3 regions of the Cedecea davisae genome follow, and region 1 is predicted to be linked to each of the others. Evidence: predicted binding sites of a transcription regulator. Region 1 holds the regulator's gene; each other region holds the start of a gene.
The links. The regulator PhoB, encoded in region 1, activates phosphate uptake and scavenging genes when phosphate is short. The targets are predictions, from matches to a motif close to CTGTCATAAAACTGNCNNAT.
Positions count from the first base shown of each region.

Region 1 (10,083 bases):
CGAGAAACTGTACCAGTCTCGCCACGGCGAGCCGGGATTATGGCAGGCTCCGTTATCACTCTGCTGATGCCTGTCGAACCAGGCATGCGTATCCCCGCTGTGGTTAAACACCCCGTCCAGCACCAGTTTCACGCCAAGCTTGCGGGTGCTCTCACGCAGGCGCAGAAACGCGCTGTTGCCGCCAAACTGCTCGTCAACCTGCCGGTAATCCTGGGTATCGTACTTGTGCACGCTTGGCGCGGTAAAAATCGGGTTCAGGTAGAGCGCGGTTACGCCGAGCTTTTTCAGGTACGGCAGGTTTTCGCTGATGCCGTCCAGGTCGCCGCCGTAAAACGTTGAGCCACCGGCATCGGCGGTGAGCGCTTCATTCCACTCGCGCCTGACGATTTCATGCCCTGCGGCATGATGAAAATAGACGTTGTCCTGCTCCGGACCGCGTTTTTTACCGCGGGCAAAACGGTCGGTGAAAATCTGGTAAAACACCTGATCCTGCACCCAGGCCGGGCCGTCGTCCGGGGAATCAATGGCAAACTGCTCCAGCCTTGCGGGCGGCGTAGAACGAAAACCCTGCGGCGTGTACCAGCGCTGCCTGTCCTGCCACAGCAGCTTGAAACTGTAGCGGCGGCGCGGCTGCCCCTCAGCGGTATCAATGGCGCCCTTCCACGCCACCACACCCTCCTGCGGGGCCGACTTTTGCCGCACCATCACCACGGAGATCTCTTCGTTATCCTTTTCACCACGCAGCACGACCTTTTCCGGCAGCTCATCGCCCGCCAGCCAAAGCGTAATCGTCAGTTTTTGCTCGCCCTTTTGAACAAAAGGCGCCACCGGAAGGTGCCAGGCATTCAACATAGTAACTTTCCCGTCGCTTAAAAATGACGCCACCTTGCCACAGCATAAGGCGTTATCACTCATCATTCTGGTTTAATTTGGGGGAGGATCACAGGGGCGGAGAGGCTAACAAAAACCCCGCCAGCGGCGGGGTTCAGGGTTTATTTTGCTTCGGCTGCCGCAGGCTGACGGCGGCGTTTAAAGAACCAGCCAATCAGCAGCAGCACAATCCAGCCGCAGCCAACATACAGCGAAATACGGGTGTCGGGGTGGTAACCAATCAGCGCGATGATAAACACCAGGAATACCAGACCTACGATAGTCGTCGCCACGCCGCCCGGGATCGGGAATTTAAGCGCTTTTGCCTCTTCCGGTGGCAAACGGCGGCGGAAGGCAATCTGCGACAGCAGGATCATTATCCACACCCATACGGTGGCAAAGGTTGCCAGCGATGCAATCACCAGGAAGACGTTTTCCGGCATGATGTAGTTCAGGTAAACCGCCAGCAGCATGGCAAAGCCCATCACCACAACCGTCACCCACGGAATACCGTTACGTGAGGTTTTAGCGAATACCTTCGGCGCGCTGCCCTGCTCCGCCATGCCGTGCAGCATGCGCCCAACGCCGAACACATCGCTGTTGATAGCGGAAAGAGAAGCGGTGATGACCACGAAGTTAAGAATACCGGCCGCAGCGGTAATGCCCATGTGCTGGAACGTCATGACAAACGGGCTGCCTTCGGTGCCAACCTGGTTCCACGGGTATATAGACATGATGACAAACAGCGTGCCAACGTAGAACACCAGAATACGCAGCGGGACAGAGTTAATCGCGCGCGGAATGGATTTCTCAGGGTCCTTCGCTTCGCCCGCGGTGATGCCGATGATTTCAATACCGCCGTAGGCGAACATCACCATTTGCAGCGACATTATCATGCCTAACCAGCCGTTACTGAAGAAGCCGCCGTTGCTCCACAGATTATGAATACCGGTCGCCTGGCCGCCGTTACCGATGCCCCAGAAGATAATGCCGATACCGGCGAGGATCATAATGATGATGGTCGCCACTTTGAAAAACGAGAACCAGAATTCCAGCTCGCCAAATACCTTTACGCTCATCAGGTTGATGGCGCTGATGATAAGCACCACGCTCAGCACCCAGACCCAGTGCGGCACCGCCGGGAACCAGATACCCATATAGATCCCGAAGGCGGTCACGTCGGCGATGGCGACAATCAATATTTCAAAGCAGTAAGTCCAGCCGGTGATATAGCCTGCCAGCGGCCCCAGGTAATCCTGAGCATAACGGGAAAACGAGCTGGCAGAGGGGTTATGAACCGACATTTCGCCCAGCGCGCGCATGATGATATAGGCCGCAACGCCGCCGATAATATACGCCAGCAGTACGCTTGGCCCCGCCATCTTAATAGCGTCTGCCGAGCCGTAAAACAGCCCTGTTCCAATCGCCGAACCCAGCGCCATAAATCGGATGTGCCGGGTGCTCAAACCGCGCTTGAGCTTATTGGTGTTTTCCATGAATCCTGTACCACTCTTCACAATAAAAAAACCACGGAGGGCGACTCCGTGGTTAGTTAACAATCAAACTCTTAGTGCGCGGTGGAAGTCACCTGACGCCCCGCAGCCCGGTCCCAGACGGCGGCGATAACCGCCATCGCGACGGTTGGCAGCAGCCACGCAAGGCCCTGGTCCGCCAGCGGCAGTTTCGCCGCCCATGCAGGCAGTACATCGCTGATTGCCGAAGCTTTAATGCCGTCGATAATACCAAACAGCAGGCTTATCAGCATTGCCGGTGCGATAACGCGGGTGGAATTGTGCCACCACGGACGGGTAAAGCTTAAGACCACCAGGGCGATACAAGGCGGGTAGATAGCCGTCAGCACCGGAATAGAGATCTGAATCAGATGGCTCAGGCCGAGGTTAGATACAATCATCGAGAACAGGCCGAGGATAAACACCAGCGAGCGGTAAGAGAGCGGTAAATACTGGCTAAAGAACTCCGCGCAGGCGCAGGTCAGGCCAACCGCCGTAACCAGGCAGGCGAGGAAAATCAGCGCAGCAAGGAAGAAGCTGCCTGCTCCGCCAAAGGTATGGGAAACGTAGGCGTGCAGAATAGCCGCGCCGTTGGCGTTTTGCTCAACCAGATTGGCGCTATCAGACCCGAGGTGGAACAGCGCCAGATAGATAATCGTCAGGCCAACACCGGCAATCAGGCCAGCCCAAATGGTGTAGCGGGTCAGCAGGCGGGATTCGGTCACACCGCGAGAACGTGCCGCATTGACGATAACGATCCCGAATACCAGCGAGGCCAGAGTGTCCATCGTCAGGTAGCCGTTCACAAAGCCGTTAGAGAATGCCGCGTTTTGATAGGCTTCGGTCGCAGAACTCAGGCCACCGGCAGGCCACAGAACGGCACCGGCGGAGAGGATCAGCAGCGCCAGGATTTTCACCGGCGCAAGGAAATGGCCAACGGTATCCAGCAGCTTGCCGGGATAAAGCGAAATACCAATCACCAGCGCGAAATACACCAGGCTGTAGATAAACAGCGGCATATCGCCCATACCGGTCAGCGGCGCAATGCCGATTTCAAACGACACGGTGGTGGTGCGCGGCGTGGCAAACAGCGGGCCAACAGCCAGGTAACAAACGGTCGCCAGCAAAATACCGGCCCGGCGGCCAATCGGCGAGCTGAGGCTATCAATACCGCCGCCGACACGGGCAATGGCCACGATGGTCAGCACCGGTAAGCCTACCGCGGTGACCAGGAAGCCAAGTGCAGACGTCCAGACGTGTTCACCGGCCTGTAAGCCAACCATTGGGGGGAAAATGATGTTGCCCGCGCCCACAAACAGCGCAAAGGTCATAAAGCCCAGAGCGATGATGTCACGCGATTTTAAATGATAGGTCATAAAATAATGCAGCCTGTGGATGTGTGGTGTTGAAAACGTTCAAATTTTTTAACCGCACGCGGTTCCAAATAACGTTCGGCAAAAAAGCGGTTATTACCGGTAACGACAGCGGAATATGCTTCTCCGGATCGGTGGCGAAGAATAGTTAGTCGAATTACCACTCAATTTCAGTCGGTCTGGTAACAACAGGGGGGCAATTAAAACGCTTATAGCGTTTGAAGACAAGAAGGGATCGGGAAACCAGAAAGATATCCTTTAAAAATCCCGGCAGGCAGTGAATAAATTCAATTATACGAATTTATTGTGGCTTATCATTCGGACAAAAAATCAACAATTCGCCTTTAACGCTTAACGAGTGGAGAAAAAACCAACAAAAAAGGCCAGTAAACTGGCCTGTGGAAACAGAGCTTGACGGTTGCGGTGAATTAATGTGCAACTGCCGCAGGATCCTGGGCGATTAACCGCTCCGGCAACACAAACGAAAATGTCGATCCCTGCCCCGGTTTACTTTCAATCTCCAGACGCGCGTCGTGGTGGCTAAGGGCGTGCTTCACAATCGCCAGCCCAAGCCCGCTGCCGCCCGTCTGCCGGGAACGGGCTTTATCCACCCGATAAAAACGTTCGGTAAGGCGAGGAAGGTGCTCCGCTGAAATCCCCGGCCCGGTATCCTTAACGCTAAACGCCACGCCGTGCGGCTGACGCCGCCAGGTCACGGTAATGTGCGTCCCCTCCGGAGTATGGTTCACGGCGTTATACACCAGGTTGGAAATGGCGCTGCGCAACTGCTCTTCATTGCCGTAAACCTGTAGCCCAGGCTCAACGTTAAAAGTGAGCGTTTGCTTCTGCTGGCTCAGGGTCTGCGCCTCGCGTTCAACAACGCGCAGCATCAGCGGAACGTCGATTTTTTCATTCATCGACAGCGCCGGTGCCGCTTCAATTCTCGACAAGGTCAGCAGTTGTCGAACCAGCCCTTCCATGCGCGACGTTTGCTCTCGCATCGTATGTAATGCTTTATCCCTCAGCGGGCCTTCCAGCGCCTGATCCTGCATCATCTCCAGATAACCCTGTAACACGGTTAGCGGGGTGCGCAGCTCATGGCTGACGTTGGCGAAGAAGTTACGCCTGGCGCCTTCAAGCTGATGCATTTGCGTCACATCACGCGCCACCATCAGCCACTGCCCGTCGGCATACGGCATCAGGCGGAACTCAAGGTGGCGGCCATTATTCATCACCAGCGTCAGCGGGCGATTAAACTGCTGATTCGCCACATACTGTGTGAATTCGGGATAACGCAGAAGGTTAAGGATGTTTTGGCCGTTATCGTCCGGCCAGCGCAGCCCAAGCAGCTGCTGGGCCAGGCCATTACACCAAAAAATAGAGCCCTCTTCCGTGGTCAGCACCACCGCATCGGGCAACGATTCGGCCCCGCTACGGAAGCGCTTGATCAGATTACCCAGCTCTTTACGGCGCTTTTTGTTACGCAGCTGCATTTGATGCAGCCCGTAAAGCAGAGGCTCCCAGCTTCCCCGGCCCGGAGGCGGAGTCATGCTGCGGTCAACCCACAGCCACCAGGACAGACGAAGGAGATTCCAGAAATGCCAGCTCAGCAGGGAGGTTACTGCCGCCAGTAAAAACCACGGCAGATGGCCAAAGATCAATCCAAGAATAGCCGCCGGTAAACAACAGAGCATCAGCTCCAGTACCAGCCTTTTCCATGACAGCCGTTCCAGCACGCGTCACGCTCCTGTAAGCATTTTAAAAGCGGGTTGAAAAACGATAACCCGTGCCGCGAACCGTTTGCACCATTTTGTCATGACCACTTGTTTCCAGCGCTTTACGCAGGCGGCGAATATGCACGTCTACGGTGCGATCTTCAACGTAAACGTTGGTTCCCCACACGTTATTAAGCAGCTGTTCACGGCTGTAAACGCGCTCCGGGTGGGTCATAAAGAAGTGTAACAGCTTAAACTCGGTTGGCCCCATATCCAGCGGGTCTTCACCGGTCATTACCCGATGCGAGGACGGGTCAAGGCTCAGCCCCTGCATCTCAATCACCTCTTCCACCGCCATCGGCGAAATACGGCGCATTACCGCTTTAATACGCGCCACCAGTTCCTTTGGCGAGAACGGTTTGGTGATGTAATCGTCGGCCCCGACTTCAAGCCCGCGAACGCGATCTTCTTCTTCTCCGCGCGCGGTTAGCATCATCACCGGGATTTCGCGGGTCAGCGCTTCACGCTTAAGGTGCTTAATAAACTGGATACCCGAACCGCCCGGCAGCATCCAGTCCAGCAGGATCAGGTCGGGGAAAGGTTCAATCAGCAGGTTAACCGCGCTGTCATAATCTTCCGCCTCTACCGACTGGAAGCCATTTTGCTCGAGCACAAAGCTCACCATTTCACGAATCGGAGCTTCATCTTCTACGACTAAAATGCGTCTCGCCATGATTTACCCTGTTGAAAAGAGACCATCTCTTATTAATTGTGCGCCAGTATGCGTCAGATTTGTGACAGATTTATGAAAAAGATGACCGTCCGATATTTCACCTTTTTGAATTATGACAGCCGCTGAGTTTCGCGCACGGTTACGCTGGCGGCTCAATAGCTTATAATCGGAAACTCGCCTCTTTGCCATGGGACAGGTTATGCGCATTCTCCACACATCAGACTGGCACCTCGGCCAAAATTTCTATACCAAAAGCCGGGCTTCTGAACACCAGGCCTTTCTTGACTGGCTGCTTAACGCGGCGGCCGAACATCAGGTGGATGCCATAATTGTAGCGGGTGACATTTTTGATACCGGCTCGCCGCCGAGCTACGCCCGTGAAATCTATAACCGTTTTGTGGTGCAGTTGCAGGCCAGCGGCTGCCAGCTTGTTGTGCTGGCGGGCAACCACGACTCCGTCGCCACGCTTAACGAGTCGCGCGAGCTGCTCGCCTGCCTGAATACTCGCGTTATCGCCAGCGCCCGGCATCGCCAGGAAGAGCAGGCGCTGGTGCTGAATAACAAAGACGGCACGCCCGGCGCTATTTTGTGCCCAATCCCGTTTCTGCGCCCGCGCGATATTCAAAGCAGCCAGGCCGGGCTTTCCGGCCATGAGAAGCAGCGCTCATTAATGGAAGCAATTAGCGAGCACTACCAGCAGTGCTACGACGCCGCCGTCGCATTACGCGGCGACCGTCCGCTGCCGATTATTGCCACCGGGCATCTCACCACGGTTGGCGTAACCAAATCCGATGCGGTGAGAGACATTTACATCGGCACCCTGGACGCCTTCCCGGCGCAGCACTTTCCTCCGGCTGACTATATCGCGCTGGGCCACATCCACCGGGCGCAGAAGATTGGCGGCAGCGAACATATCCGCTACAGCGGCTCCCCGATTGCACTCAGCTTCGACGAAACGGGCAAAGCTAAAAGCGTATTTCTGGTTGAATTCAGCGGCGGCCAGCTTGCGGGCGTCGAAGCCCTTGAAGTCCCGGTCAGCCAGCCGTTAGCGGTGATAAAAGGTTCGCTAAGGGAGATAGAACAGCAGCTTGAGCAGTGGCGTAATGCCCCTGCCGAGCCAAAAGTCTGGCTGGATATCGAAATCGCCACCGATGAATATCTTCACGATATGCAGCGTCAGGTTCAGGCTTTAACCGACACCCTGCCGGTAGAAGTTGTGCTGTTGCGCCGCAGCCGCGAACAGCGCGAGCGGGTCATCGCCAGCCAGCATAAAGAGACGCTAAGCGAGCTGACCGTTGAAGAGGTATTTGAGCGCCGCCTTAGCCAGGAAGAAACTACCGAAGAACGCGCCGCCAGGCTGAGAACGCTGTTTGCCCAAACGCTCTCGGACCTGCACCAGCAGGAGGAACAGGCATGAAAATTCTTAGCCTGCGTTTAAAAAATATTAACTCCCTCAAGGGCGAGTGGAAGATTGATTTCACTCGGGAACCCTTCGCCAGCAACGGACTATTTGCCATTACCGGCCCGACCGGAGCGGGCAAAACCACGCTGCTGGACGCCATCTGTCTTGCGCTCTACCACAAAACGCCGCGCCTGAGCAGCGTATCGCAGTCGCAGAACGACCTGATGACCAGAGACACCGCCGAGTGCCTGGCCGAGGTGGAGTTTGAGGTTAAGGGCGTTGGCTACCGCGCTTTCTGGAGCCAGAACCGCGCACGGAATGCGGCAAACGGCAACCTTCAGGCGCCGCGCGTGGAGCTGGCCCAAATCAGCGACGGCAAAATTCTTGCGGACAAAATCAAAGACAAGCTCGACCTTGTTGCCTCGCTAACCGGGCTGGATTACGACCGTTTTACCCGTTCGATGATGCTCTCTCAGGGGCAATTCGCGGCATTTTTAAATGCCGATGCCAACGACCGCGCCTCGCTGCTCGAAGAGCTGACCGGCACAGAAATCTACGGCACCGTCTCCGCTGCGGTATTTGAAAACCACAAGCAAATCAAAATTCGGCTGGAAAATTTGCTGGCTCAGGCGGCGGGCGTTGCCCTGCTCAGCGAAGAGCAGCAACAGCAGCTCACGGCAAGTTTGCAGGCGCTCACTCTTGAAGAACAAACGCTGGGCACCGAGCAGCAGTTGCGCCAGCAGCATCGGGACTGGCTGAGCCAGCTGGGCAAGCTGACTACCGATAAAGAACAAAAGCGGCTGGGGCTGAATACCGCTAATCAGGCTCTGCTGGATGCCGCCCCGCAGCTGGACAAATTGGCTCGTGCGCTGCCTGCCGAAAAGCTGCGCCCGCACTGGCAGCGTCTCCAGGAAAAGCAGCAGGCGCTGAAGCAAAATGCCGAAGCGGCGGAAAGTGTGAATGCACGCTTACGCCACGCCTCGGTGCATCGCCAGCAAACCCGGCTGCTGGCGGCCGTTCAGGCTGAAAAACTTCAGGCGGAGGCTCAGCAGGTTCAGAACTGGCTCTCTGCCCACGATAGCTATCGCCTCTGGAGCGCCGAACTTGCGGGCTGGCGCATGGCCTTTGGCCAGCTGCAGCGGGATGAAAAGCAACTTGGCGATCTGCAGCAGGCGCTGCGGAGTAGCCAGCAAAAATTACAGGCACTGCCGGAGATAAATCTGGCGTTAACGCCGGACGAAGTAAGCACTCATTTACAGCAGCTAATGGCCGCCAGGCCTGGTCGCCAACAGCTGGCAGCCCTGCAACCTCAGTTTGCCACTGTGGAAAAACGCAAATCAGGGCTGGTGCGGGATCTGGAGGAGCTGGATAAGCAAATTGCCGCTTGTGATGTCGAGCTTGGGCAAAAACGCCAGCAGTACAAAGATAAACGCCAGCATGAAGCCGATCTGGAAAAAGTCGTCGAGCAGGAAAAACGGATCCATAGCCTTGAGGCCGAACGTGCTCAGTTGCAAAAGGACGCCCCCTGCCCGCTGTGCGGTTCAACTCAGCACCCGGCCGTTGAGGCCTATAAGGCGCTGGAGCCGGGAGAAAACCAGCGGCGCCTGGCCGCCCTGAAGCTTGAAGTCGCCGCGCTCGCCGAGCAGGGTTTCGCCCTCAAGGGCCAACTTGAAACCCAGCGCCAGCAGCGCGAAAAACGAGTTCATGAAGGCGCGGCGCTACAGGAAGAGGCAGACTCACTCTCGGCCCGCTGGCAGCAGCAATGCGCCGGGCTGAGCATAGCCTTAACGCCACAAGACGATCTGAACCAGTGGCTGGAAGAGCAGGAGCTGCGTGAACAGCAGCTGCGCCAGCTCGCAGAGCGCCAGGCGCTCGAAGCGCAATACCAGCGAGACAGCGAACAGCTCCAAAAGATGAGCGCCGAGTTTAACGCCCGGAACGCTTCGCTTCAGGCGGCGCTGGAGCAGGTTGGCCTTGCGCGTCCGCAGCCGGGCGAAGAGCAAAGCTGGCTGGATGCCCGCCAGCAGGAGTCCCAACAGTGGCAACAGCAGCAGGATAAACTGCCGCAGCTCCGCCAGCAGCTTTCCACCCTTGAAATGCTGCTTTCAACCCTTCAGGACGATGGCTCGGCCCCCGCGATGCTTGCCGAGTCTGAGCACCAGGCCGCGCTGCAAAACTGGCAGACTCTGCACAATGAATGCAACCTGCTGGAAGGCCAGCGTCAGTCTCTGGCGCAGCAGCTACAGCAGAGCGAAGCCGCGGCCCGCGAGGCCCAGGAGCAGTTCAGCGCCGCGCTGGCAGCCAGCCAGTTCAGCGACGAAGAAGAGTTCCATTGCGCCCTGATGGAAGAAAACGTCCGGCTCGAGCTTGAGCAGCACAAACAGCAGCTGGAGCGTCAGCAGCAGCAGCAAACGACGCTGCTTGAGCAGGCCGAAACGGCGCTGGCCCAGCACCTGACGTCACGCCCGGAAACACTCGG
Region 1 is NZ_CP172054.1:3,768,818-3,778,900, forward strand. It holds gene malZ (maltodextrin glucosidase) at 1-852, opposite strand, end outside; gene proY (proline-specific permease ProY) at 993-2,366, opposite strand; gene brnQ (branched-chain amino acid transporter carrier protein BrnQ) at 2,438-3,757, opposite strand; gene phoR (phosphate regulon sensor histidine kinase PhoR) at 4,183-5,490, opposite strand; gene phoB (phosphate response regulator transcription factor PhoB) at 5,513-6,202, opposite strand; gene sbcD (exonuclease subunit SbcD) at 6,402-7,619, shown strand; gene sbcC (exonuclease subunit SbcC) at 7,616-10,083, shown strand, end outside.

Region 2 (10,083 bases), 300 kb from region 1:
TCGCCGAGACGCAGATCGCGGATTATTTCCATGCGTTCGACGGTGTCGATATCCGAGTGCAGATAGCGCACGCGCTCGCCGTGCTCTTCCAGATATTCGGTAAGATCTTCCGCCATGCGTTTGGTGAGCGTGGTAACCAGCACGCGCTCGTTGATGGCAACGCGCTTGCGGATTTCCGACAGCAGATCGTCAACCTGAGTCGCCACCGGACGCACTTCAATAATCGGATCCAGCAGCCCTGTAGGACGCACCACCTGATCGACAATTTCACTGCCGGATTTATCCAGCTCGTAGTTGCCGGGCGTTGCAGAAACATAAATGGTTTGCGGCGCGAGTGCCTCGAATTCTTCAAACTTCAGCGGGCGGTTATCCAGCGCCGACGGCAGGCGGAAGCCATATTCCACCAGCGTCTCTTTACGCGCGCGGTCACCGCGATACATACCGCCGATTTGTGGAATGGTCACGTGGGACTCATCCACCACCAGCAGCCCGTCCGCCGGGAGATAGTCAAACAACGTCGGCGGCGGCTCGCCAGGCCCGCGCCCGGAAAGATAGCGGGAGTAGTTTTCAATCCCAGAGCAGTAACCCAGCTCGTTCATCATCTCGAGATCGAACTGGGTACGCTGGGCAATACGCTGTTCTTCCAGCAGTTTATTGTCGGCCAGCAGCACCTTACGGCGGTCGGCCAGCTCAACTTTAATGTCTTCCATCGCCTGCACGATACGCTCTCGCGGGGTAACGTAATGCGACTTTGGATAGATGGTAAAGCGCTGGATGGTTTGGGAAATTTGGCCCGTCAGCGGATCGAACAAAGACAGCCTTTCAACTTCCTCATCAAATAATTCAACGCGCAGCGCCAGGTCATCTGACTCTGCCGGGAAGATATCGACCACCTCTCCCCGCACGCGGAAAGTACCGCGCTGGAAAGCCTGATCGTTGCGCGTGTATTGCAGTTCGGTGAGGCGGCGAAGGATCGCTCTCTGATCGATTATCATGCCCTTCGTCAGGTGCAGCATCATCTTCAAATAGAGATCCGGATCGCCCAGACCGTAAATTGCCGAAACCGAAGCCACCACAATCACGTCCCGGCGTTCGAGCAGCGCTTTAGTGGCAGACAGGCGCATCTGCTCGATATGTTCGTTCACCGAAGCATCTTTCTCGATAAAAGTATCGGAGCTGGGGACGTACGCTTCCGGCTGGTAGTAGTCGTAGTAAGAGACAAAAAACTCAACCGCATTGTCCGGGAAAAACTCTTTCATCTCGCCGTACAGCTGAGCAGCCAGCGTTTTATTAGGCGCCAGCACCATTGTTGGACGCTGCAAGTCAGCAATAACGTTTGCGACGGTGAAGGTTTTACCGGAACCCGTAACGCCAAGCAGCGTCTGGTGCGCCAGGCCATCTTCCAGCCCTTCTTTCAGGCGACTAATGGCCTCAGGCTGGTCGCCTGAAGGTTTAAATGCAGAATTAAGTTTGAACGCTTTACTCATGAACGGGCTACCTGATGAAGAAACGAGCGGGCCGGAGTGTAATTTTACCCGGCAACGCGATTTTTTCCAGTGAAAAACTGTATAAAACACCAGTTCTCATTTTTACTAAGCCTGCCAGCCAATGATTTTAACCGCTTAGTCCGCCCACAATTTCCCCCTTCGCCAGATAAATCTCCAGTGACTGAGGGTTATCCCCAAATTTTTTCGCCTTTTAACATTTGTCAAGGGAGGTAAGGAGATGACGGCCTCGATGTTTGACACTTTTATTGCAGCAGTTGATTTTATTCAACGTATTGAATCTAAATAAATATTTCACAAAGACCGGTTTAACGCCAATTTGGTCGCAGGCCGCGCCCGCTCTAGCTTTCGTCAAGTTTTCTAACTCTAATGCACAAGGTTATCCACAGGAATGGTGGATAACTGCGGCAAGCCCTTTTAGCTAGCCGCTCGGAAAAACCCATATCTTTTCTGTGCCAGGGGTGAAAAAAAAATTTCGCTAATTTTTTTGCTTTTATTCATTCGATTTCGCTATACCCCGCAGCTTTGAGCCAGATCCCGAAATCAAGATATATCCTGAGGTTAAAACGCTTTTTGTTGCACCAAACTTGCACTTTTTAAGCACTCGCCGGGTGCAGCGAACCGGCAAAAAATACCCAGGCACGGCATTGTGAGGATCTAAATTCTGCGTTTTATCCTGGAATTGGGGATTTTTTCAGGCTTTATCGCCTTGCTGGCAAGCTAATTGCAGAATTCTGATGGGGGAGTCCTCCACCCGAGCAAGGAGATAAACAATGCTGAGCCTTCGCGCAGTGAATCAGTTCTACGGCGACAATCATATATTATGGAACCTCGACCTTGAGCTGGCTCCGGGTGAATGCACCTGCGTGCTTGGCGCCCCCGGGCAGGGAAAAACCACGCTGGTAAACTGCATTGCGGGTTATTTACCCGTGCAGAGCGGAAGCATGCTGTGGCAGGAGGCTGGCCACCCGCCCGAAAACATGCTGGACAAACCTGTCGAAGGACGTACTGCCCTGGGTATCGGGTATGTACCGCAGGATCGGCGTATTTTTTCCCAGCTCACCGTCGAAGAGAACCTACAAATCGCCATGATGGCAGGCCAGCAGGCTCCTGGCGTTATTCCCCCGCTTATCTATGATCTGTTCCCCGAGCTATACGGCCTGCGGCAGGTCAGGAGCGGTGAACTACAGGTTGATACGCGCCAGCAGCTGGCGCTGGCACGGGCCCTTGTCCTGCAGCCTAAATTGCTGATTCTGGACGAGCCCACGCTCGGCAGTGGCCAGAGGTTTATCAATGAAATGGTCAACCTTATCCGCCGCTTAAATCACGATTTTGGGCTGACTATTTTGCTGGTCGAACAGCGGCTGCCGTTTATTCGCCGGGTTGCGGACAAGTTCTGCCTGCTGCATAAGGGCAGGAATGTTGCTCAGGGCGATGTCGCACAGCTTGATGACAGGCTTGTCTCCGACTGGCTGGAGCCGTGAAGCGCTAAAGATTATCCAGTTGGTGTTGAAATGCCGGATTAAGCGCGCCCAGCGCACGGCGCAGATTGCACTGGCGGGTGACGACTGCAATTTCCAGCAGCGGCGCAGGCACCGCCATTACCCGATTGGCTCGCATCCAGCGCAGTACGGTTTCCAGATTCCAGAGCGCTGTTTTACCGTCGTGTACCGGCAGCGGAAAAGCTTCTCGCGTTACCATAACTTTGCGGATGTACTGCCGAGTGAATCCCAGCAGCTCGGCCACATCCGTCAGGCCAACCAGGTCCGGCGCGGCTTCAACTAAGGTTGCCCCAGGAACGGCTCTTAATACGTCCTGTATTGCGCTAACCAGCGCTTCTTCGGCATTTGCCGCCTCGCGAATGAAGTTCAACGCTACACGCCCGGTAACGCCAATGCCGATAAGCGCGTCATCGCAGCCACCGGCGCCCAGCGCGGCAACCCACTGTTCCGGATCCTTCTGGTTATTCGGCAGGCTGAAAATCAACGTGAAGGTATATTCCGCCATGTTTAGCTCTCCTTTTAGTGCAGCACATTTTGGGATGTAGTATTTGCACACCCGTCCACTACCCTACGGATTTGCCTGGCGTGATTTCCCTCGCTTCGTGGAGTACTCCACACGCAGCTGATGCAAAACTCGCCGCAGCGGCACGTCTTATCGTTCCACGGGCATAGAAGCTTGCCCCAGCAGTGCGATCCGCCTTGTTTAACCCGCCATCCCTGAAATTCGGCATAGCATAATGCCGCTTCTATATCTTTTACCGGGTGCTTTCTTCTTGCCATATTCCCTCCGGCTAAATAAGCATCTCACAATGGTTGTCCAGTGACAACTCTAACGATGAAATACTCTACGCTCCCTATCGTTTTGGAAGAAGGTTTGTTTTTCGGGGAAGTTCAAAAGTGGAAGAAGGCCCGAAGCCGGGCAGCGAGCCTTACTTTTTTTGCGGAAATGATGCGAGTCAGACCGCAATCACGGAGAGGTCGATATAGTGACCCAGCGGCGTTTCTTCGCTAATTTGTGGTTGCCACGGAATTTCTCCCAGTAGCGGAGCCGCCAGCCGCTGTTTTAGCGTCACCATATATTCCGCATGCCGTTTACCCGCGGGTTGTACGCCGTTGGCAACCCAGCCAGCCAGCGTTAAACCAGCAGACTGCACGGCGTGTGCGGTCAACAGCGCGTGATTAATGCAGCCGAGCTTCACGCCGACGACGAGAATCACCGGCAATTGCTCTGTAGCCACCCATTGCGCAAAGGTTGTGGTTTCAGACAGCGGCGTGAGCCAGCCTCCCGCTCCCTCTACCAGAACCCAGTCGGCCTTAGTCGTCAGGTTCTCCAGCCCTTCGGACATGGCGGAAAAAGTGATAGGCCGCTGCTCTTCGGCGCTAACAATGTGCGGTGAAGTCGGTTCGATGAATGCCAGAGGATTAATCTGCGGATAGGGAACCAGCACCGAACTGTTGCGCTGGAGCGCGAGTGCATCACTGTTGCGGATCCCTTCAGGCGTCATTTCGCTGCCTGATGCAACTGGCTTATAGCCCACCGAGCGGTATCCTGCGGCGGTTGCCGCCTGAAGAAGCGCGCAGCTGGCAACGGTTTTACCTACTTCAGTATCGGTTCCGGTGACAAACCATTTTTTAATCACGTTCTATTACTCCAAAAATTATCTGCCAGCTAAGGGCATACTGCCCTTCGTGCTGCGGCCATGCCTCACTCAGGCGTTGAAGCTGCCCGCGGGTCATTAGCGTATTTTTTCTGCCGTCATGCAGGTGCGTCGCGCCAACGCCCTTGAGCGAGCGCATGGCGCTCATTACGTCTGGAAACGTTTGGCTTATCGTTCGGCTCGTTAATGCTGTTCGCCACGGGCTACAGGCATGCTCGACTTCGGCAACGGATAAAAACTTATTGGCATGCGGCCGCTCGTCCACTCCCAGCCAGGCCTGTTGCAATTCAGGCAATGAGCCGCTCGCCAGAGTAGTAAAAGCTACGCTGCCGCCGGGTTTAGTCACCCGATAAAGCTCGGCCAGGCCCTGATGGAGGCTGCTACACCACTGCACGGCGAGGTTGCTCCAGGCCAGATCCACCGTCTCTGACGGCAGCGGGATTGACTCAATATCCCCTTCGATAAACCGATGTGCGGACTGCGTTTGCTGGCACTGGAGCAGCATTTCACGCGAGAGATCGAGCGCCAGAACTTCGCTTCCTCTGGCCCGCCAGACCCGGCTATACCAGCCGGTGCCGCACCCGGCGTCCAGCACGCGCCCTGCGGGTCTGTTCTCCAGACTCTCTAACAAATAATCACCGCTCATTCGCTGTAGGTCGGCGAAGCGTTCATAGCTTCCCGCCGCCCGCCCGAATGCGGCCGCCACCGCGGCTTTATCGACCCGCTTCGTCATGGAGCGCCTCCAGCAGTTCGTCGATATCATTTTCCGTATGCGACGCGGTGAGAGTAATGCGCAGGCGGGCGCTGCCGGGCGGGACGGTTGGCGGGCGGATAGCCGTGAGCCAAAAACCACGCTCGCGCAGGCAGGCTGCCAGATCCAAAGTTCGCTGATTTTCACCAACTATCAGCGGCTGAATGGCGCTGTTTGAGTCGGCCAGAGCCAGGGAGAGCTGCTCCGCACCGCGCCGAAAACGCTGGATGTTAGCCTTAAGTTGCTCGCGCAAGGCATCACCCTTCTGAACAACCGTTAACGCCGCATTTAAAGCCGCAGCCTGGGCCGGAGGCATTGAGGTGCTGTAAATCAGATGGCGGGCAAATTGCAGCAAATAATCCGCCACATCCTGACTACAGAGCACGGCAGCACCGCTGGCACCAAAAGCTTTACCGAAAGTGACGACCAGTATTTCCGGCCGAATAGACTGAGCATGACAGCTGCCGCGCCCCTCATCGCCCACTACGCCGATGCCGTGGGCGTCATCCACCATCAGCCAGCCGCCGGCCTGCCGCACGATGTTACTCATATCCTGGAGTGGCGCAGCGTCACCATCCATGCTGAAAATCCCTTCGCTCAGCACCAACTGCTCACCGCCATGAGATTTATCAAGCAGAGCGGTAAGCGCCTCAACATCGTTATGCCTGAATCTGCGTAATTGCGCCGGACTTTGCATCGCCGCCTCCATCATGGAGGCGTGGCAGAGCTTATCCGCGATGATGCTGTCCGGTTTTTGCCCGAGGGCGGAGATCGCCGCCTGGTTGGCGCTATAGCCGGAAATGAACAACAGCGCCCGTTCAAAACCTAACCACTGCGCCAGCCGCTGCTCAAAACGCTGGTGCTCGATGCTGTACCCGGTAACGTGCCCGGAACCTCCGCTGCCAACGCCGTACTGCGCGGCACCTTTTTGCCAGGCGTTTACAATTTCTGGGTGCTGGCTTAGCCCCAGGTAGTCATTGCTGGAAAAATTAAGATACTGGCGACCGTTACAGGAGAAAAAACGCCCGTTTCCGGCCGTACTGGCCTGCCTGGTGCGAAAGCTGGCGCTGGCGCGGCGCTCGCTTAATGCTGCTTCGATGCGCTGCTGCCAGCTCATACCGCCGCCGCGTTGTAATAACTGTCGGTATCGGCGTTCAGAAGCTGGCCAGCCAGTTGCTCCTGCTGCTCGTTATCACCCATTTCGGTGGTCGTTTGCTGCGGATTCAGGCCCAGCTTGCGGAACAGCTGGAGATCTTTGTCTTCTTCCGGGTTTGGCGTGGTGAGCAGTTTGCAGCCATAGAAAATCGAGTTTGCCCCGGCCATGAAACACATAGCCTGGGTCTGCTCGCTCATCTGCTCGCGCCCGGCGGAAAGACGAACATAAGACTGCGGCATCATAATGCGGGCAACGGCAATAGTACGAATAAAATCAAACGCATCCACATCTTCATTATCCGCCAGCGGCGTGCCTTTAACCTTCACCAGCATATTAATCGGCACGCTTTCCGGCGGAGTCGGTAAATTCGCTAATTGCAGCAGCAGCCCGGCACGGTCGGTCACGGTTTCACCGAGGCCTACTATCCCCCCCGAGCAAACCTTAATCCCGGCGTCACGAACTTTACCCAGCGTGTCCAGGCGTTCCTGGTAGGTTCTTGTGGTAATGATGTTGCCGTAGAACTCAGGCGAGGTGTCCAGATTGTGGTTGTAGTAATCCAGCCCCGCCGACGCAAGGCGCTGGGCCTGGCCCTCGGTTAACGTGCCGAGCGTCATGCAGGTTTCCAGCCCCATAGCACGAACTCCCTGCACCATTTGCTCGAGATAAGGCATATCGCGCTCATGCGGGTTTTTCCACGCCGCCCCCATGCAGAATCGGGTAGAACCCGCGTTTCGCGCTTTGCGGGCAGACTCGAGAACCTGCTCAACTTCCATTAATCTCTCAGCCTCAAGGCCGGTTTTGTAGCGCGAGCTTTGCGGGCAATATTTGCAGTCTTCCGGGCAGGCACCGGTCTTTATAGACAACAGCGTGCTGACCTGAACCTGCCGCGAGTCGAAGTGTTGACGGTGAATCTGCTGAGCTTCAAACAGTAAATCCAGCAGAGGTTTTTGAAATAAAGCAGTAACCTGCGACATTGACCAGCGTGCGTGGTGAGCCATTGGGCATCTCCAAAAAGGGTGTTATAGACCATCGATTGACGTTATACTTGTAAACCTAAATCTTTTTTAAATGGTTTACAAGTCACCCTATGACCCCTGCTGATTTAGCGTTCGACCAACATCATATCTGGCATCCTTACACTTCAATGAGCCAGCCGCTGCCGGTTTATCCGGTAGTTGCCGCCGCCGGATGCGAGCTACAACTTGCCGATGGCCGCAGGCTTGTGGACGGTATGTCCTCCTGGTGGGCCACGATTCACGGCTATAACCACCCGCGCCTGAACCAGGCGATGAAACAGCAAATCGACAGCATGTCGCATGTGATGTTTGGCGGGATTACTCATCCCCCGGCTGTAGAGCTGTGCCGCAAACTCGTTGCCATGACGCCCGCCCCGCTGGAATGTGTATTTCTGGCGGACTCAGGTTCCGTAGCGGTTGAAGTGGCGATGAAAATGGCGCTGCAATACTGGCACGCTAAAGGCGAACCGCGTCAGCGCTTCCTCACCTTCCGCAACGGCTACCACGGCGACACCTTTGGCGCGATGTCGGTGTGCGATCCTGAAAACTCGATGCATAGCCTGTGGCAGGGTTATCTGCCGGAGAATATTTTTGCTCCCGCTCCGCAGTGCGGTTTTGAGGATGACTGGGATGAAATGGATATCGTGCCTTTTGCACGACTGATGGCCGCTCATCGACACGAAATTGCCGCCGTTATCCTGGAGCCAGTGGTTCAGGGTGCGGGAGGAATGCGTTTCTACCATCCGGAATGGCTACGCCGCATCCGACGCATGTGCGACCGCGAGGGCATATTGCTGATAGCCGATGAGATAGCGACCGGCTTCGGGCGTACCGGGAAGCTGTTCGCCTGTGAACACGCGGGAATTGCGCCGGATATTCTTTGCCTGGGCAAAGCCCTGACCGGCGGGACCATGACTCTTTCAGCCACTCTGGCCACGCGCAACGTTGCGGAGACCATCAGCAACGGCGAAGCCGGATGCTTTATGCATGGCCCCACATTTATGGGCAACCCGCTCGCCTGTGCGGTGGCAAGCGAAAGCCTCGCGCTGCTGGAAAGCGGCGACTGGCAACACCAGGTTGAGTCCATCGAAACCAGGCTACGCGAAGGTTTGCTGCCGCTGGCATCAGGTGAGCAAGTTGCGGATGTGCGGGTACTCGGCGCAATAGGCGTTGTAGAAACCCACCGCCCGGTCAACATGGCGGCGTTGCAGCGCTTCTTCGTTGAACACGGCGTGTGGATACGTCCATTTGGCCGCCTGATTTACCTGATGCCGCCTTATGTTATTGAGCCGGAACAGCTTGATAAGCTTATTGATGCGGTTTCGCTGGCCGTAGAAAATCCTGACTTCTTTATCTGAATCCTGCCTTACCCGGCTGGCAGAGCTTGCCAGCCCTCTCTTGCTGTTTCGCTAATCTGTTTCTGAAATTAATTTGTACAAATAAATCCAGTTAAGTCATTAATTAAATGCCGCTTCGCTGCCGATTAACTTTGCACCAGTTTCACATCACAGAGAGACAGAAATGAAGAGAACAGTTGTACTCGGCTTCTGCCTGCTGGCGGGCAGCGCTTTTGCAGATACCGGTTCACCGCAGCTTAAGGCGGAGTCGCAGTCGGTTATTCGCCAGGCGGGTTTTCAGTGCGATACCGTCAACAGCGTCTATCCTGCGGCTTTCGGCGGGTCGCTCACGGTCTCCTGCGACAGTGACCATAAATACATTATTCGTAAGAAAAACGGCCAGTTCAGCGTAGAAAAAGAATAACAAAAAACTTTTTCCCGCCTCCTTACCCGTAATCCCTCCTTTTCTGAAGCCGATTTGAACAATCGGCTTCCCGTTTCGCTCAACTTAGTATAAAAAAGCAGGCTTTGAGATAACCCTCTATTCCATCGTACAGCAAGGAGCAACCTTGAACACATTATCGGTTTCTCGTCGCGTCGCGGCGCTGGCTTTTGCCGTGGCCCTGAGCGCATGTAGCTCAACCCCACCGCAGGACAAACCGTCTACTCAGGTGGCGCCGGGAACCCAGTCCCGCCCGATCCTGGCGGCTGACGAAGCACAGAACTTTGTTGCGGCGCGCTATTTTACTTCTATGAATCCAAATGAAGCGCCGTGGACTCCCTCTTCCATTCGCACCCCGCAGCAGCCTGATTTCGTGGTTGGCCCTGCCGGTACGGCTGGCGTTACCCATACGTCTATTCAGGCCGCGGTGGATGCCGCCATCATTAAGCACAGCAGCTCCCGCGTTTATATCGCGATTATGCCGGGTGAATATGAAGGAACCGTGTACATCCCAGCTGCTTCCGGCAGCGTGACGCTGTACGGCACTACCGGCAACGCGGACGATGTTAAAATCGGCCTGACGCTGGACTCCGAAATTGACCCAACAACCTGGCGTCGTACCGTTAACCCGGCGGGTAAATACATGCCGGGCAAGCCAGCCTGGTATATGTTTGACAGCTGCCAGACTCGCCGTAGCGCAACGGTTGGTGTGATGT
Region 2 is NZ_CP172054.1:3,469,647-3,479,729, forward strand. It holds gene uvrB (excinuclease ABC subunit UvrB) at 1-1,487, opposite strand, end outside; gene ACG1VR_RS16560 (ABC transporter ATP-binding protein) at 2,279-2,989, shown strand; gene ACG1VR_RS16565 (AlpA family transcriptional regulator) at 2,994-3,512, opposite strand; gene ACG1VR_RS16570 (hypothetical protein) at 3,527-3,787, opposite strand; gene bioD (dethiobiotin synthase) at 3,964-4,647, opposite strand; gene bioC (malonyl-ACP O-methyltransferase BioC) at 4,640-5,398, opposite strand; gene bioF (8-amino-7-oxononanoate synthase) at 5,379-6,533, opposite strand; gene bioB (biotin synthase BioB) at 6,530-7,570, opposite strand; gene bioA (adenosylmethionine--8-amino-7-oxononanoate transaminase) at 7,660-8,946, shown strand; gene ACG1VR_RS16600 (hypothetical protein) at 9,110-9,349, shown strand; gene ACG1VR_RS16605 (putative acyl-CoA thioester hydrolase) at 9,495-10,083, shown strand, end outside.
Region 2: uvrB (excinuclease ABC subunit UvrB) is a predicted target of PhoB. The motif match lies at 1,740-1,759, and genes of this name have one in related genera.

Region 3 (10,083 bases), 1.7 Mb from region 1:
CAGCTCGCTATGCGAGTTGCCGTGGCTGTCCATCCCGGCAGGGAAGTCTCGAGCCAGGCTCCAGGCACCAATCAGCGCAATACCGTTTGTTTTGGCAAAGTCTGTTAATGTCGGGATATCCGTAAGGAAGAAGGTTTCAGGCGCGGTATCGTTGCGGCCCAGCATAGGCGTTACGCCGATCAGAGAGAAAAGCTCCGCCTCAGATTTCTCGGGGTAGATTTTCGCCAGCTGATCTTTCGTGCTGATTGCGGCCTGAACGGCGGCATTACCCATATCAGAATTACTCTGTCCGTAATCCATCGCCATAATTTGCACGCTGACATCAAGACCACGGTTTTTCGCATCTTTAATCATCGTTAACCCTTCAGCCACCAGGCCACTTGGCATCACGGGCAGCGTCAGACTAAAGTTTAAATCTGGCACTTGTTTTTTAGCTGCGATAGCAGCCGGGAACGCTACGCTGTAATCGTATAATCCGTATGTTTCAAAATCGAAATCAATATGACGAACGCCATATGTCTTCGCGATATCGACATACAGTTTTGTCAGATCGCTGACTGACAGCTCAACCGAAGGATCTAATCCGCTGGCTCCACCAAATGCAAAAATAGCCTCGGCATCGCCCTCATTAATGAGATCAACGGTATTTTTAATACTGCTGAGAGGGAAGTAACTCGTACCCCATACGATATCCTCCGTTGTTCTGTCATAAACCACGAATGCAAGGTGGAATTTCTTAACGCCTAACGCCAGCGCATCTTTCACAAAATCAGTATTTATTGATGGAAGAGTGCTATTCCAGTTAGCAAAGAGCGTAACATCGACATACGGCGCATAAGGAACCGTTGCATTCCCACCCTCTGCTGTTGTGACATTTAAGGCATTGCTGTACGCAGATTTATTATTGCTGCCATCATAGGCAAGGACTTTAATAGAGTAAGTCGTTTCCGGTTTTAATCCGCTAATCGTTACTGAGTTTGTATCGCTATCAAGCGTTTTCGCCTGCCCACCTTTTTCCGTGTACTGCACGGTATAACCCGCAACCGCCACATTATCCTTCGAAGGATTCCATTTCAATGCCACACTTGTTGAACTGACATTTTCAGTTCGTAAATTCGTGGGAACTGTTGGTGGCTCATTATCAACCACTTTGGATTTCGTTTTTACACTAATCTCAGAAGATTTTGTTGATTTATTCCCAGCCTTATCCACCGCGACTACATATATTTTATACGATGTCTCAGGTTTCAGGTCTGATAACAAAGCCTGGGTATTTGATACTGTCTGCTGATGATCGGCAGAACCTGATGAATAATGTACTACATAATGATCCACACCCACATTGTCGGTTGAAGCATCCCAGGCAATGCCAATAGTCGTATCCGTCACGCTGGTCTCTTTCAAGGATTTTGGCTGGGTTGGTGGCTCATCATCTAACTCACCGCTGCCGCAACCACCTTCAGCCAGCACGCCGTCTACCCAATAATTAGCGGGGAAAGAACCATCAAACCCACTGCTAAAATTCAGGCCGATTTTAAAAGTCACTGAACCACCCGCTTCTACCGGCAATAAATTGGGCGCAAGGTTACCGGTGAGGAACTTACCATCCTGTTCAAAAACATACCCGACATCCTGTGTACCTGTTGCAGCCTGCCCGAGTTCAATTTTTATTTCGGGATCTTCCAGCGCTTTCCCGGTGTTATTTTTCATAACAATTGACAGAACTGAATACCACTGCCCATACACATCCCATTCAGGAGTAAACAATATATCTACACTACGAATAGCCATAATAAACCTCATCGAAAGTTAAGTTAATATTGGCGAGCACCACCAGCATAGACACTATTTTAAAATTAAAGCTCGCAATAAATATTAATTTAACGAAAAAAGGAATATGCCACATCATATATTTATATAAACATTAGATATCCTATATTCATATAATAAAAAACTAAAAATAAAAATTATAGTGTATTGATAAGAAAGAATATTATTATTTATGTATAATAGAACGTATATTCAAACAGCAAAAAAACATCATACAATAAATATGACACTCGTCTGGACAATGAAAAAATCACCCGATTGAATGACTAAGATCATTATAATTAATAGCGGAGATGGCTTCTTTACTCATGAAAAAATCGAGGCGTGAAGGCCGAAATAAAAAAGGATGGCCTGAGCCATCCCTTTTAGCGAACGAGGGTAGCGTTAAGCTTCTATATCCGCCATATCGCCCTTCTCCTGTAGCCAGTTACGGCGGTCTTCGGAGCGCTTTTTGGCCAGCAGCATATCCATGGTTGCCAGCGTGCGCTGGTCGTCTTCATCGCTGATGGTTAGCTGCACCAGGCGGCGAGTGTTCGGATCCAGCGTGGTTTCACGCAGCTGAAGCGGGTTCATCTCGCCCAGCCCTTTAAAGCGCTGTACGTTCGGCTTGCCCTTCTTACGCTTAAGCTGCTCCAGCACGCCCGCCTTCTCTTCTTCGTCCAGGGCGTAATAAACCTCCTTGCCGAGGTCGATACGGTAGAGCGGCGGCATCGCGACATAAACGTGCCCGCCCTTAACCAGGGAGCGGAAGTGGCGTACAAACAGCGCGCACAGCAGCGTGGCAATATGCAGACCATCCGAGTCCGCATCCGCAAGAATGCAAACCTTGCCATAACGCAGCTGGCTAAGATCTTCGCTGTCAGGATCGATCCCGATAGCCACCGAGATGTCGTGAACCTCCTGCGAGGCAAGCACTTCGTCGGAAGAGACTTCCCAGGTATTCAGGATCTTACCTTTCAGCGGCATGATTGCCTGATATTCGCGATCGCGAGCCTGCTTGGCCGAGCCGCCCGCCGAGTCCCCTTCTACCAGGAACAGCTCGGTGCGGCTCAGATCCTGCGCGCTACAGTCGGCCAGTTTCCCCGGTAAAGCCGGGCCGCTGGTTAACTTTTTGCGAACCACTTTCTTAGCGGCGCGCATACGGCGCTGGGCGCTCGAAATAGCCAGTTCGGCAAGCTGTTCGGCCGCCTGCACGTTTTGGTTCAGCCAGAGGCTAAAGGCATCTTTTACCACGCCGGAAACAAATGCGGCGCACTGACGAGAAGAGAGACGTTCTTTGGTTTGCCCGGCAAACTGAGGATCCTGCATTTTTACCGACAGCACATAAGCGCAGCGTTCCCAGATATCTTCGGCGGAGAGCTTCACGCCGCGCGGCAGAATATTGCGGTACTCGCAAAATTCACGCATCGCATCCAGCAGGCCCTGGCGCAGGCCGTTAACGTGCGTCCCGCCCTGCATAGTTGGGATCAGGTTTACATAGCTTTCGGTCAGCAGCTCGCCGCCTTCGGGCAGCCACAGCAGCGCCCAGTCTACCGCTTCGGTATCGCCGGAAAAGTTGCCGATAAACGGGGCTTCTGGCAGCGTAATCAGGCCGTCAACCGCTTCGCACAGGTAATCCTTCAGGCCATCTTCATAGCACCAGCGCTGTTCGGTATTGTTGACTTTGTCGGTGAAGGTTATCTCCACGCCCGGGCACAGCACGGCTTTAGCCTTCAGCAGGTGGCTGAGGCGAGAAACGGAGAAACGCGGGCTGTCGAAGAAGCTTTCGTCCGGCCAGAAGTGAACGCTGGTGCCGGTATTACGTTTGCCGCAGGTGCCGATCACTTCCAGATCCTGCACCTTGTCGCCATTTTCAAAAGCGATGCTGTAAACCTGTGCGTCGCGGCGCACGGTCACTTCAACGCGTTTGGAAAGGGCGTTAACCACCGAAATCCCCACGCCGTGAAGGCCGCCGGAGAACTGGTAGTTTTTATTCGAGAACTTACCGCCAGCGTGCAGGCGGCAAAGGATCAGCTCAATTGCCGGGACTTTTTCTTCGGAATGGATATCAACAGGCATTCCTCGCCCGTCATCGATAACTTCCAGAGACTGGTCGGCGTGCAGGATGACATCCACGCGCTTGGCGTGGCCAGCCAGCGCCTCATCGACGCTGTTATCAATGACTTCCTGACCCAAATGGTTAGGACGAGTGGTGTCGGTGTACATTCCCGGGCGGCGGCGAACTGGCTCAAGCCCGGTGAGCACCTCTATATCATCGGCATTATAGGATTGCGTCATGGTTTATTCATTCAGATAGCGAAACAGGAAATCGGCCGGCTGGCCTCAGCTCAAGCCGAGGAAGTCGACAATCTGTGTGAAATAATCTTCGAAGCCCGTAAAGGCGTGATTGCCGCCGGGTTCCACCGTCTGGCGGCAGAGCGCGTAGTAAGCTACGGCCTGGCGGTAATCAAGCACCTCGTCGCCCGTCTGTTGCAGCAGCCAGATAAGATCCGGCGCTTCCAGCGGGTCAATCTGCATGACTTTTAGATCGTAAATATGGCGTGACTCTAGCACATATTGCTGCCCGGTGTAGGGGTTCTCGTTTTTGCCAAGATAATCAACCAGCAGCTCGAACGGGCGAACGGCAGGATTTACCACCACCGCCGGCAGGGTGAAACACTGCGACAGCCAGGTGGCGTAGTAGCCGCCAAGCGAGGAGCCGACAATACCAAGCTGCTCGCCACCACGCTCCAGCACCAGCGACTCAAGAAGCTCGGTAGCATCCGCAGGATAGGGCGGCAATTGCGGAATGATCATCTCAATTTCCGGGTGATGCTGTGCAAGCCATGCCTGCATCCGGGTCGCCTTTGCAGATGCCGGAGAGCTATTAAACCCGTGTAAATACAGTAGAGCTGACATCAATAACCCTCGGAAGCCGTATCCGGGTTAAATTTGCAGCCCTGCAAGCGGCACACTTCGGTCGTCAGGCTCCCGTCCGGATAGAGATCCAGCCAGCGCCAGCCCGGTTCGATGGTATCGAGGGTAAAGTTAGCGCAGTGCGGCTTGAACTGGACGCAGGTAGAAGGCGTGGCCAGCATTCTGCGGCCGTTCCAGTCGAGATCCAGCTCCTGGTGAATATGCCCGCAGAGCAGGGTTTTAACCTGCGGCCAGGCCTTAAGTGCGGCATCCAGCGCGGCGGCGTTGCGCAGGCTGTGCTGATCGAGCCAGCTGCAACCAGCCGGAAGCGGATGATGGTGAAGCAGAAGCAGCGTGTGGCGTTCCGGGGCAGCGGCAAGCTGGCGCTCCAGCCATTCCAGCTGATAATCACTCAGCTCTCCGTGCGGGACGCCAAAGACCTGACTGTCCAGCAGCAGAATTTGCCAGTGCTCGCCAATATGCACGCGTTTGGCAGGAGAAATACCCGCTTCCAGAAGCGCGCTGAACATGGCAGGTTGGAAATCGTGATTTCCTGGAAGCCAAACGCAGGGCGCAGAAAATCTGGAGATGCCCTCAGCAAAGTGCTGGTAGGCCTCCGCGCTATGATCCTGCGCTAAATCACCGGTTGCAACCACCAGGTCACAGGCATGCTGTTCGGCAAGAATAGCGGCAATCACCGCCTGGTAGCTTTTCCAGGTATTAATACCCAGCAGCGTTTCGTCTTTTCCGGCGAACAGATGAGTATCGGTTATTTGCAGTATCCTGATCCGGCCCCCATCGGCCACAGGAAGGGTTAACAGGCTTTCCAAATGGTGTCCTTAGGTTTCACGCACACTTACATACCATCCATTATTCAGGGCGTTGTGCCGTTAGCCGTCTTACTCCCCAAAAAACTAGGTATAAACCGGAACCGCCATTGCTCCATGCGCTAAACAGTAGCGCAGCCAATCAGCAAGAAACTGGTTAATTTGATGCTTTTCGTCGCGTTGATGCAACTTTTTATTCGGATAATCATAGCGTGCTTTGAAGCGAAAGATCTGCTGGCTTGAACACACTTCCGCCACCATCGCATCATGATACAACCTGACCGACATAGACGGCAGGCTCCAGTAGCTAACGCTTGGGTGCGTTTGCTCAATTTCCACAAGCGTAGTGTAACGAGTTGATTCTGATATAGTTAAGCGATATCTGGCGCTATTAACCTGATACGTTACCGTCTCGCCCGCTGCGTCATTTTGCGGCAGTAAGCGGCGCAGTTGTGCGAAGTTGGTTTCGCACAAACGCATCATTTCAGGGAAGTCAGGGGTATAGCGCTTCATAATCAGTGATTCCACTCTTTTCTTAATTGCTCATAATGCAGTTGCAGCCATTGCAAAGCGATGACCGACGCTGCGTTGTCGATGCTCCCCTCTTCTACACACTGGTAGGCCTGCTCCCGGCTTACCACATGAACACGAATATCTTCGTTTTCTTCCGCCAGGCCGTGAATGCCTTCGGCCAGGCTGGCGTCCACTTCACCAACTAAAATAGACAGTCTTTCACTGGTGCCGCCGGGGCTTGCTAAATAACTCAGCACCGGCTTTGTGCGGCCAACAACCAGGCCAGCTTCTTCTACTGCCTCGCGGCGCGCGACATCTTCAACGCTTTCGCCTTCTTCAATCATTCCGGCTATCATTTCCAGCAGCCACGGGCTTTCACTGGAGTCATAAGCGGCAATGCGAATCTGCTCAACCAGCACCACTTCATCACGCACAGGGTCATAGGGTAGCAGCACCGCCGCGTGCCCGCGCTCAAAAATTTCTCGCTTAACTTCCCCGCTCATTTCGCCGTTAAACAGGCGATGACGAAAACGATAAAGATCGAGCGAAAAAAAACCGCGATAAAGCGTTTCCCGTGCAATAATTTCTACATCCTTTTTGGCGAAAGTCACCGTCGGCTTTACTGACTTATTCATAGATGATGTCCTGATGGCAAATGGGCGCTGGCCGGGCGATTTCAACCCCGCACGACTGCCCTTTCAATTTTGATGTGGTAGATTGGTGAAAATTAAGGTAGATGGCACTTTACGCCAACCTGCCCGGCTGGCGGAATCTGTAGAATCGGCAATCATTTTCGACTCCTGTCGGCGTTAACAAAATAATTCTGCTTCACAACAAGGAATGCAAATGAAGAAACTGCTCCCCATTCTTATCGGTCTGAGCCTAACGGGTTTCAGCGCCATGAGCCAGGCAGAAAACCTGTTGCAGGTTTACCAACAGGCCCGCACCAGCAACCCGGACCTGCGTAAATCCGCCGCTGACCGTGACGCCGCATTCGAAAAAATCAATGAAACACGCGGTCCATTATTACCACAGCTTGGTCTGGGTGCAGACTATGGCTACGGCAGCGGTTACCGCGATTCAAACGGCGTTAACTCCAATGCCACCAGCGCGACTCTGCAACTGACGCAAACCATTTTCGATATGTCGAAATGGCGTGCGCTGACTTTGCAGGAAAAAAGCGCTGGCATTCAGGACGTCAGCTTCCAGACCGATCAGCAGGCGCTTATCCTGAGTACCGCCACCGCCTACTTTAATGTTCTGAGCGCTATCGATGCACTGTCTTATACCGAAGCTCAGAAACAGGCGATTTACCGCCAGCTTGATCAAACCACCCAGCGCTTTAACGTTGGCCTGGTTGCCATTACCGACGTGCAGAACGCCCGTGCGCAGTACGATAACGTGCTCGCCAACGAAGTGACGGCGCGTAACAACCTGGACAACGCCGTTGAATCTCTGCGTCAGGTTACCGGCAACGACTACCTGAGCCTTGCCTCTCTGAACGTAGACGGTTTCAAAACCAGCAAGCCGGATGCGGTAAATAACCTGCTGAAAGAAGCAGAGAAGCGCAACCTCAGCCTGCTGCAGGCTCGCCTGAGCCAGGATCTGGCACGCGAGCAGATTCGCCTGGCGGAAGACGGCCACCTGCCGACGCTGAACCTGACCGCATCTACCGGCGTGTCTAATACCAGCTATAACGGCTCTAAAACCAGCGACCAGACCCGTTACGGCAACAGCTATGACGGTCAGAACAAAGTAGGCCTGAGCTTCTCCCTGCCGCTGTATCAGGGCGGCCAGGTTAACTCTAAGGTGAAACAGGCGCAGTACAACTTTGTTGGCGCCAGCGAGCAGCTTGAAAGTGCGCACCGCAGCGTGGTGCAGACCGTTCGCTCTTCCTTCAATAACGTGAACGCGTCCATCAGCACCATTAACGCCTACAAACAGGCCGTGGTTTCTGCCCAAAGCTCTCTGGACGCGATGGAAGCGGGTTACTCGGTGGGTACACGTACTATCGTGGACGTGCTGGATGCAACCACCACGCTGTACAACGCGAAGCAGCAGCTTTCCAGCGCACGTTACAACTACCTGATTAACCAGTTGAACATTAAATCCGCTCTCGGCACGCTGAACGAGCAGGATCTGGTGGCTCTGAACGGCGCACTCGGCAAACCAGTTTCAACTACCGCCGAAAGCGTTGCTCCACAAACCCCGGATCAGGATGCTCGCGCTGACGGTTACTCTGCGACAACCGCAGCGTCAAGCAAAGCTCCGCGCGCAACACCGGCGGCGGCAACCAGCGGTAAAAAAGCGAACCCATTCGCTAATTAATCGTCGGAATGTCGACAAAAGGGGCGTCTAATCACGCCCCTTTTTTTCTGCCTTCGCTCTGAACGTAAGGCAACGTAAAGATTCCCTGCCAACAGGCCTTGATCGCTTCAATTTCGACCATTCATCCCCTATCCTTAGCACCAAACCTACTGGGCTCAGGACTAAGTCAATGAAACGGACAAAAAATATAAATCATTCATCGTTCCGCAAAAGCTGGAACGCACGCCATTTAACGCCGGTAGCCCTGGCCGTTACCGCCGTCTTTATGCTGGCGGGTTGTGAGCAGAGCGACGAAACCGTCTCTATGTATCAAAACGCCGACGACTGCTCTCAGGCAAACCCGGGCAAGAGCGCGGAATGCACCACCGCCTATACCAACGCCCTGAAGGAAGCCGAGCGCACCGCGCCGAAGTATGCTTCCCGCCAGGAATGTATCGCCGAGTTTGGTGAAGGACAGTGCCAGCCAGCTCCGGCTCAGGCAAGCCTTGCCGGTGAAAACCAGGCTCAGGCCCAGCCTCAGCAAAGCGGCAGCTTCTGGATGCCGCTGATGGCAGGCTACATGATGGGACGCCTGATGGGCGGCGGCGCAGGCTTTGCTCAACAGCCGCTGTTCACCTCGAAAAACCCGGCCAGCCCGGCCTACGGCAAATATGCCGATGCCAGCGGTAAGAGCTACGGCGCAGCAACGCCGGGGCGCACCGCCAGCGTACCAAAAACCGCAATGGCCCCTAAGCCAGCGACAACCTCCACCGTAACGCGCGGCGGCTTTGGTGAGTCGGTTGCTAAGCAGTCCACCATGCAGCGCAGCAGCGCTTCCGGCACAAGCCGCTCGATGGGCGGCTGATAGACATGGAAAGAGTCTCTATTGTCGAGCGCCCGGACTGGCGCGAAAAAGCGAACGAATATGGCTTTAATTTTCACACCATGTACGGCGAGCCTTACTGGTGCGAAGACGCTTATTACAAGCTCACGCTCGCTCAGGTTGAGCGTCTGGAAGAGGTGACCGCCGAGCTGCATCAAATGTGCCTCAAGGTGGTGGATAAAGTTGTCGCCAGCGACGAGTTAATGGCCCGCTTCCGTATTCCAAAACACACCTGGGAGTTCGTGCGCCAGTCGTGGCGTACTCAGCAACCTTCGCTCTACTCACGTCTTGACCTGGCCTGGGACGGCGTTGGTGAGCCTAAGCTCCTGGAAAATAACGCCGACACGCCTACCTCGCTGTACGAAGCGGCCTTCTTCCAGTGGATCTGGCTGGAAGATCAGGTTGCGGCCGGTAAGCTTCCTGAAGGGGCAGACCAGTTCAACAGCCTGCAGGAACAGCTGATCGAGCGCTTTGCCGAGCTCAAGCAGCAGCACGGTTTTAATCTTCTGCATTTTGCCTGCTGCCAGGACACGGTAGAAGATCGCAGCACCGTCCAGTATTTACAGGATTGCGCGGCCGAGGCGGAAGTTGCCAGCGAATTCCTTTATATGGAAGAGATCGGCCTTGGCGAAAAAGGCCAGTTCACCGATCTTCAGGATCAGGTTATCAGTAACCTGTTCAAGCTCTACCCGTGGGAATTCATGCTGCGCGAAATGTTCTCCACCAAGTTGGAAGACGCTGGCGTACGCTGGCTGGAGCCCGCGTGGAAAAGCATTATTTCCAATAAAGCACTGCTGCCGATGCTGTGGGAAATGTTCCCGAACCATC
Region 3 is NZ_CP172054.1:487,786-497,868, reverse strand. It holds gene ACG1VR_RS02850 (fibronectin type III domain-containing protein) at 1-1,791, opposite strand, end outside; gene parE (DNA topoisomerase IV subunit B) at 2,215-4,107, opposite strand; gene yqiA (esterase YqiA) at 4,153-4,728, opposite strand; gene cpdA (3',5'-cyclic-AMP phosphodiesterase) at 4,728-5,555, opposite strand; gene ACG1VR_RS02830 (DUF1249 family protein) at 5,640-6,065, opposite strand; gene nudF (ADP-ribose diphosphatase) at 6,068-6,700, opposite strand; gene tolC (outer membrane channel protein TolC) at 6,912-8,393, shown strand; gene ACG1VR_RS02815 (DUF1190 family protein) at 8,563-9,237, shown strand; gene ACG1VR_RS02810 (glutathionylspermidine synthase family protein) at 9,243-10,083, shown strand, end outside.
Region 3: nudF (ADP-ribose diphosphatase) is a predicted target of PhoB. The motif match lies at 6,773-6,792, and genes of this name have one in related genera.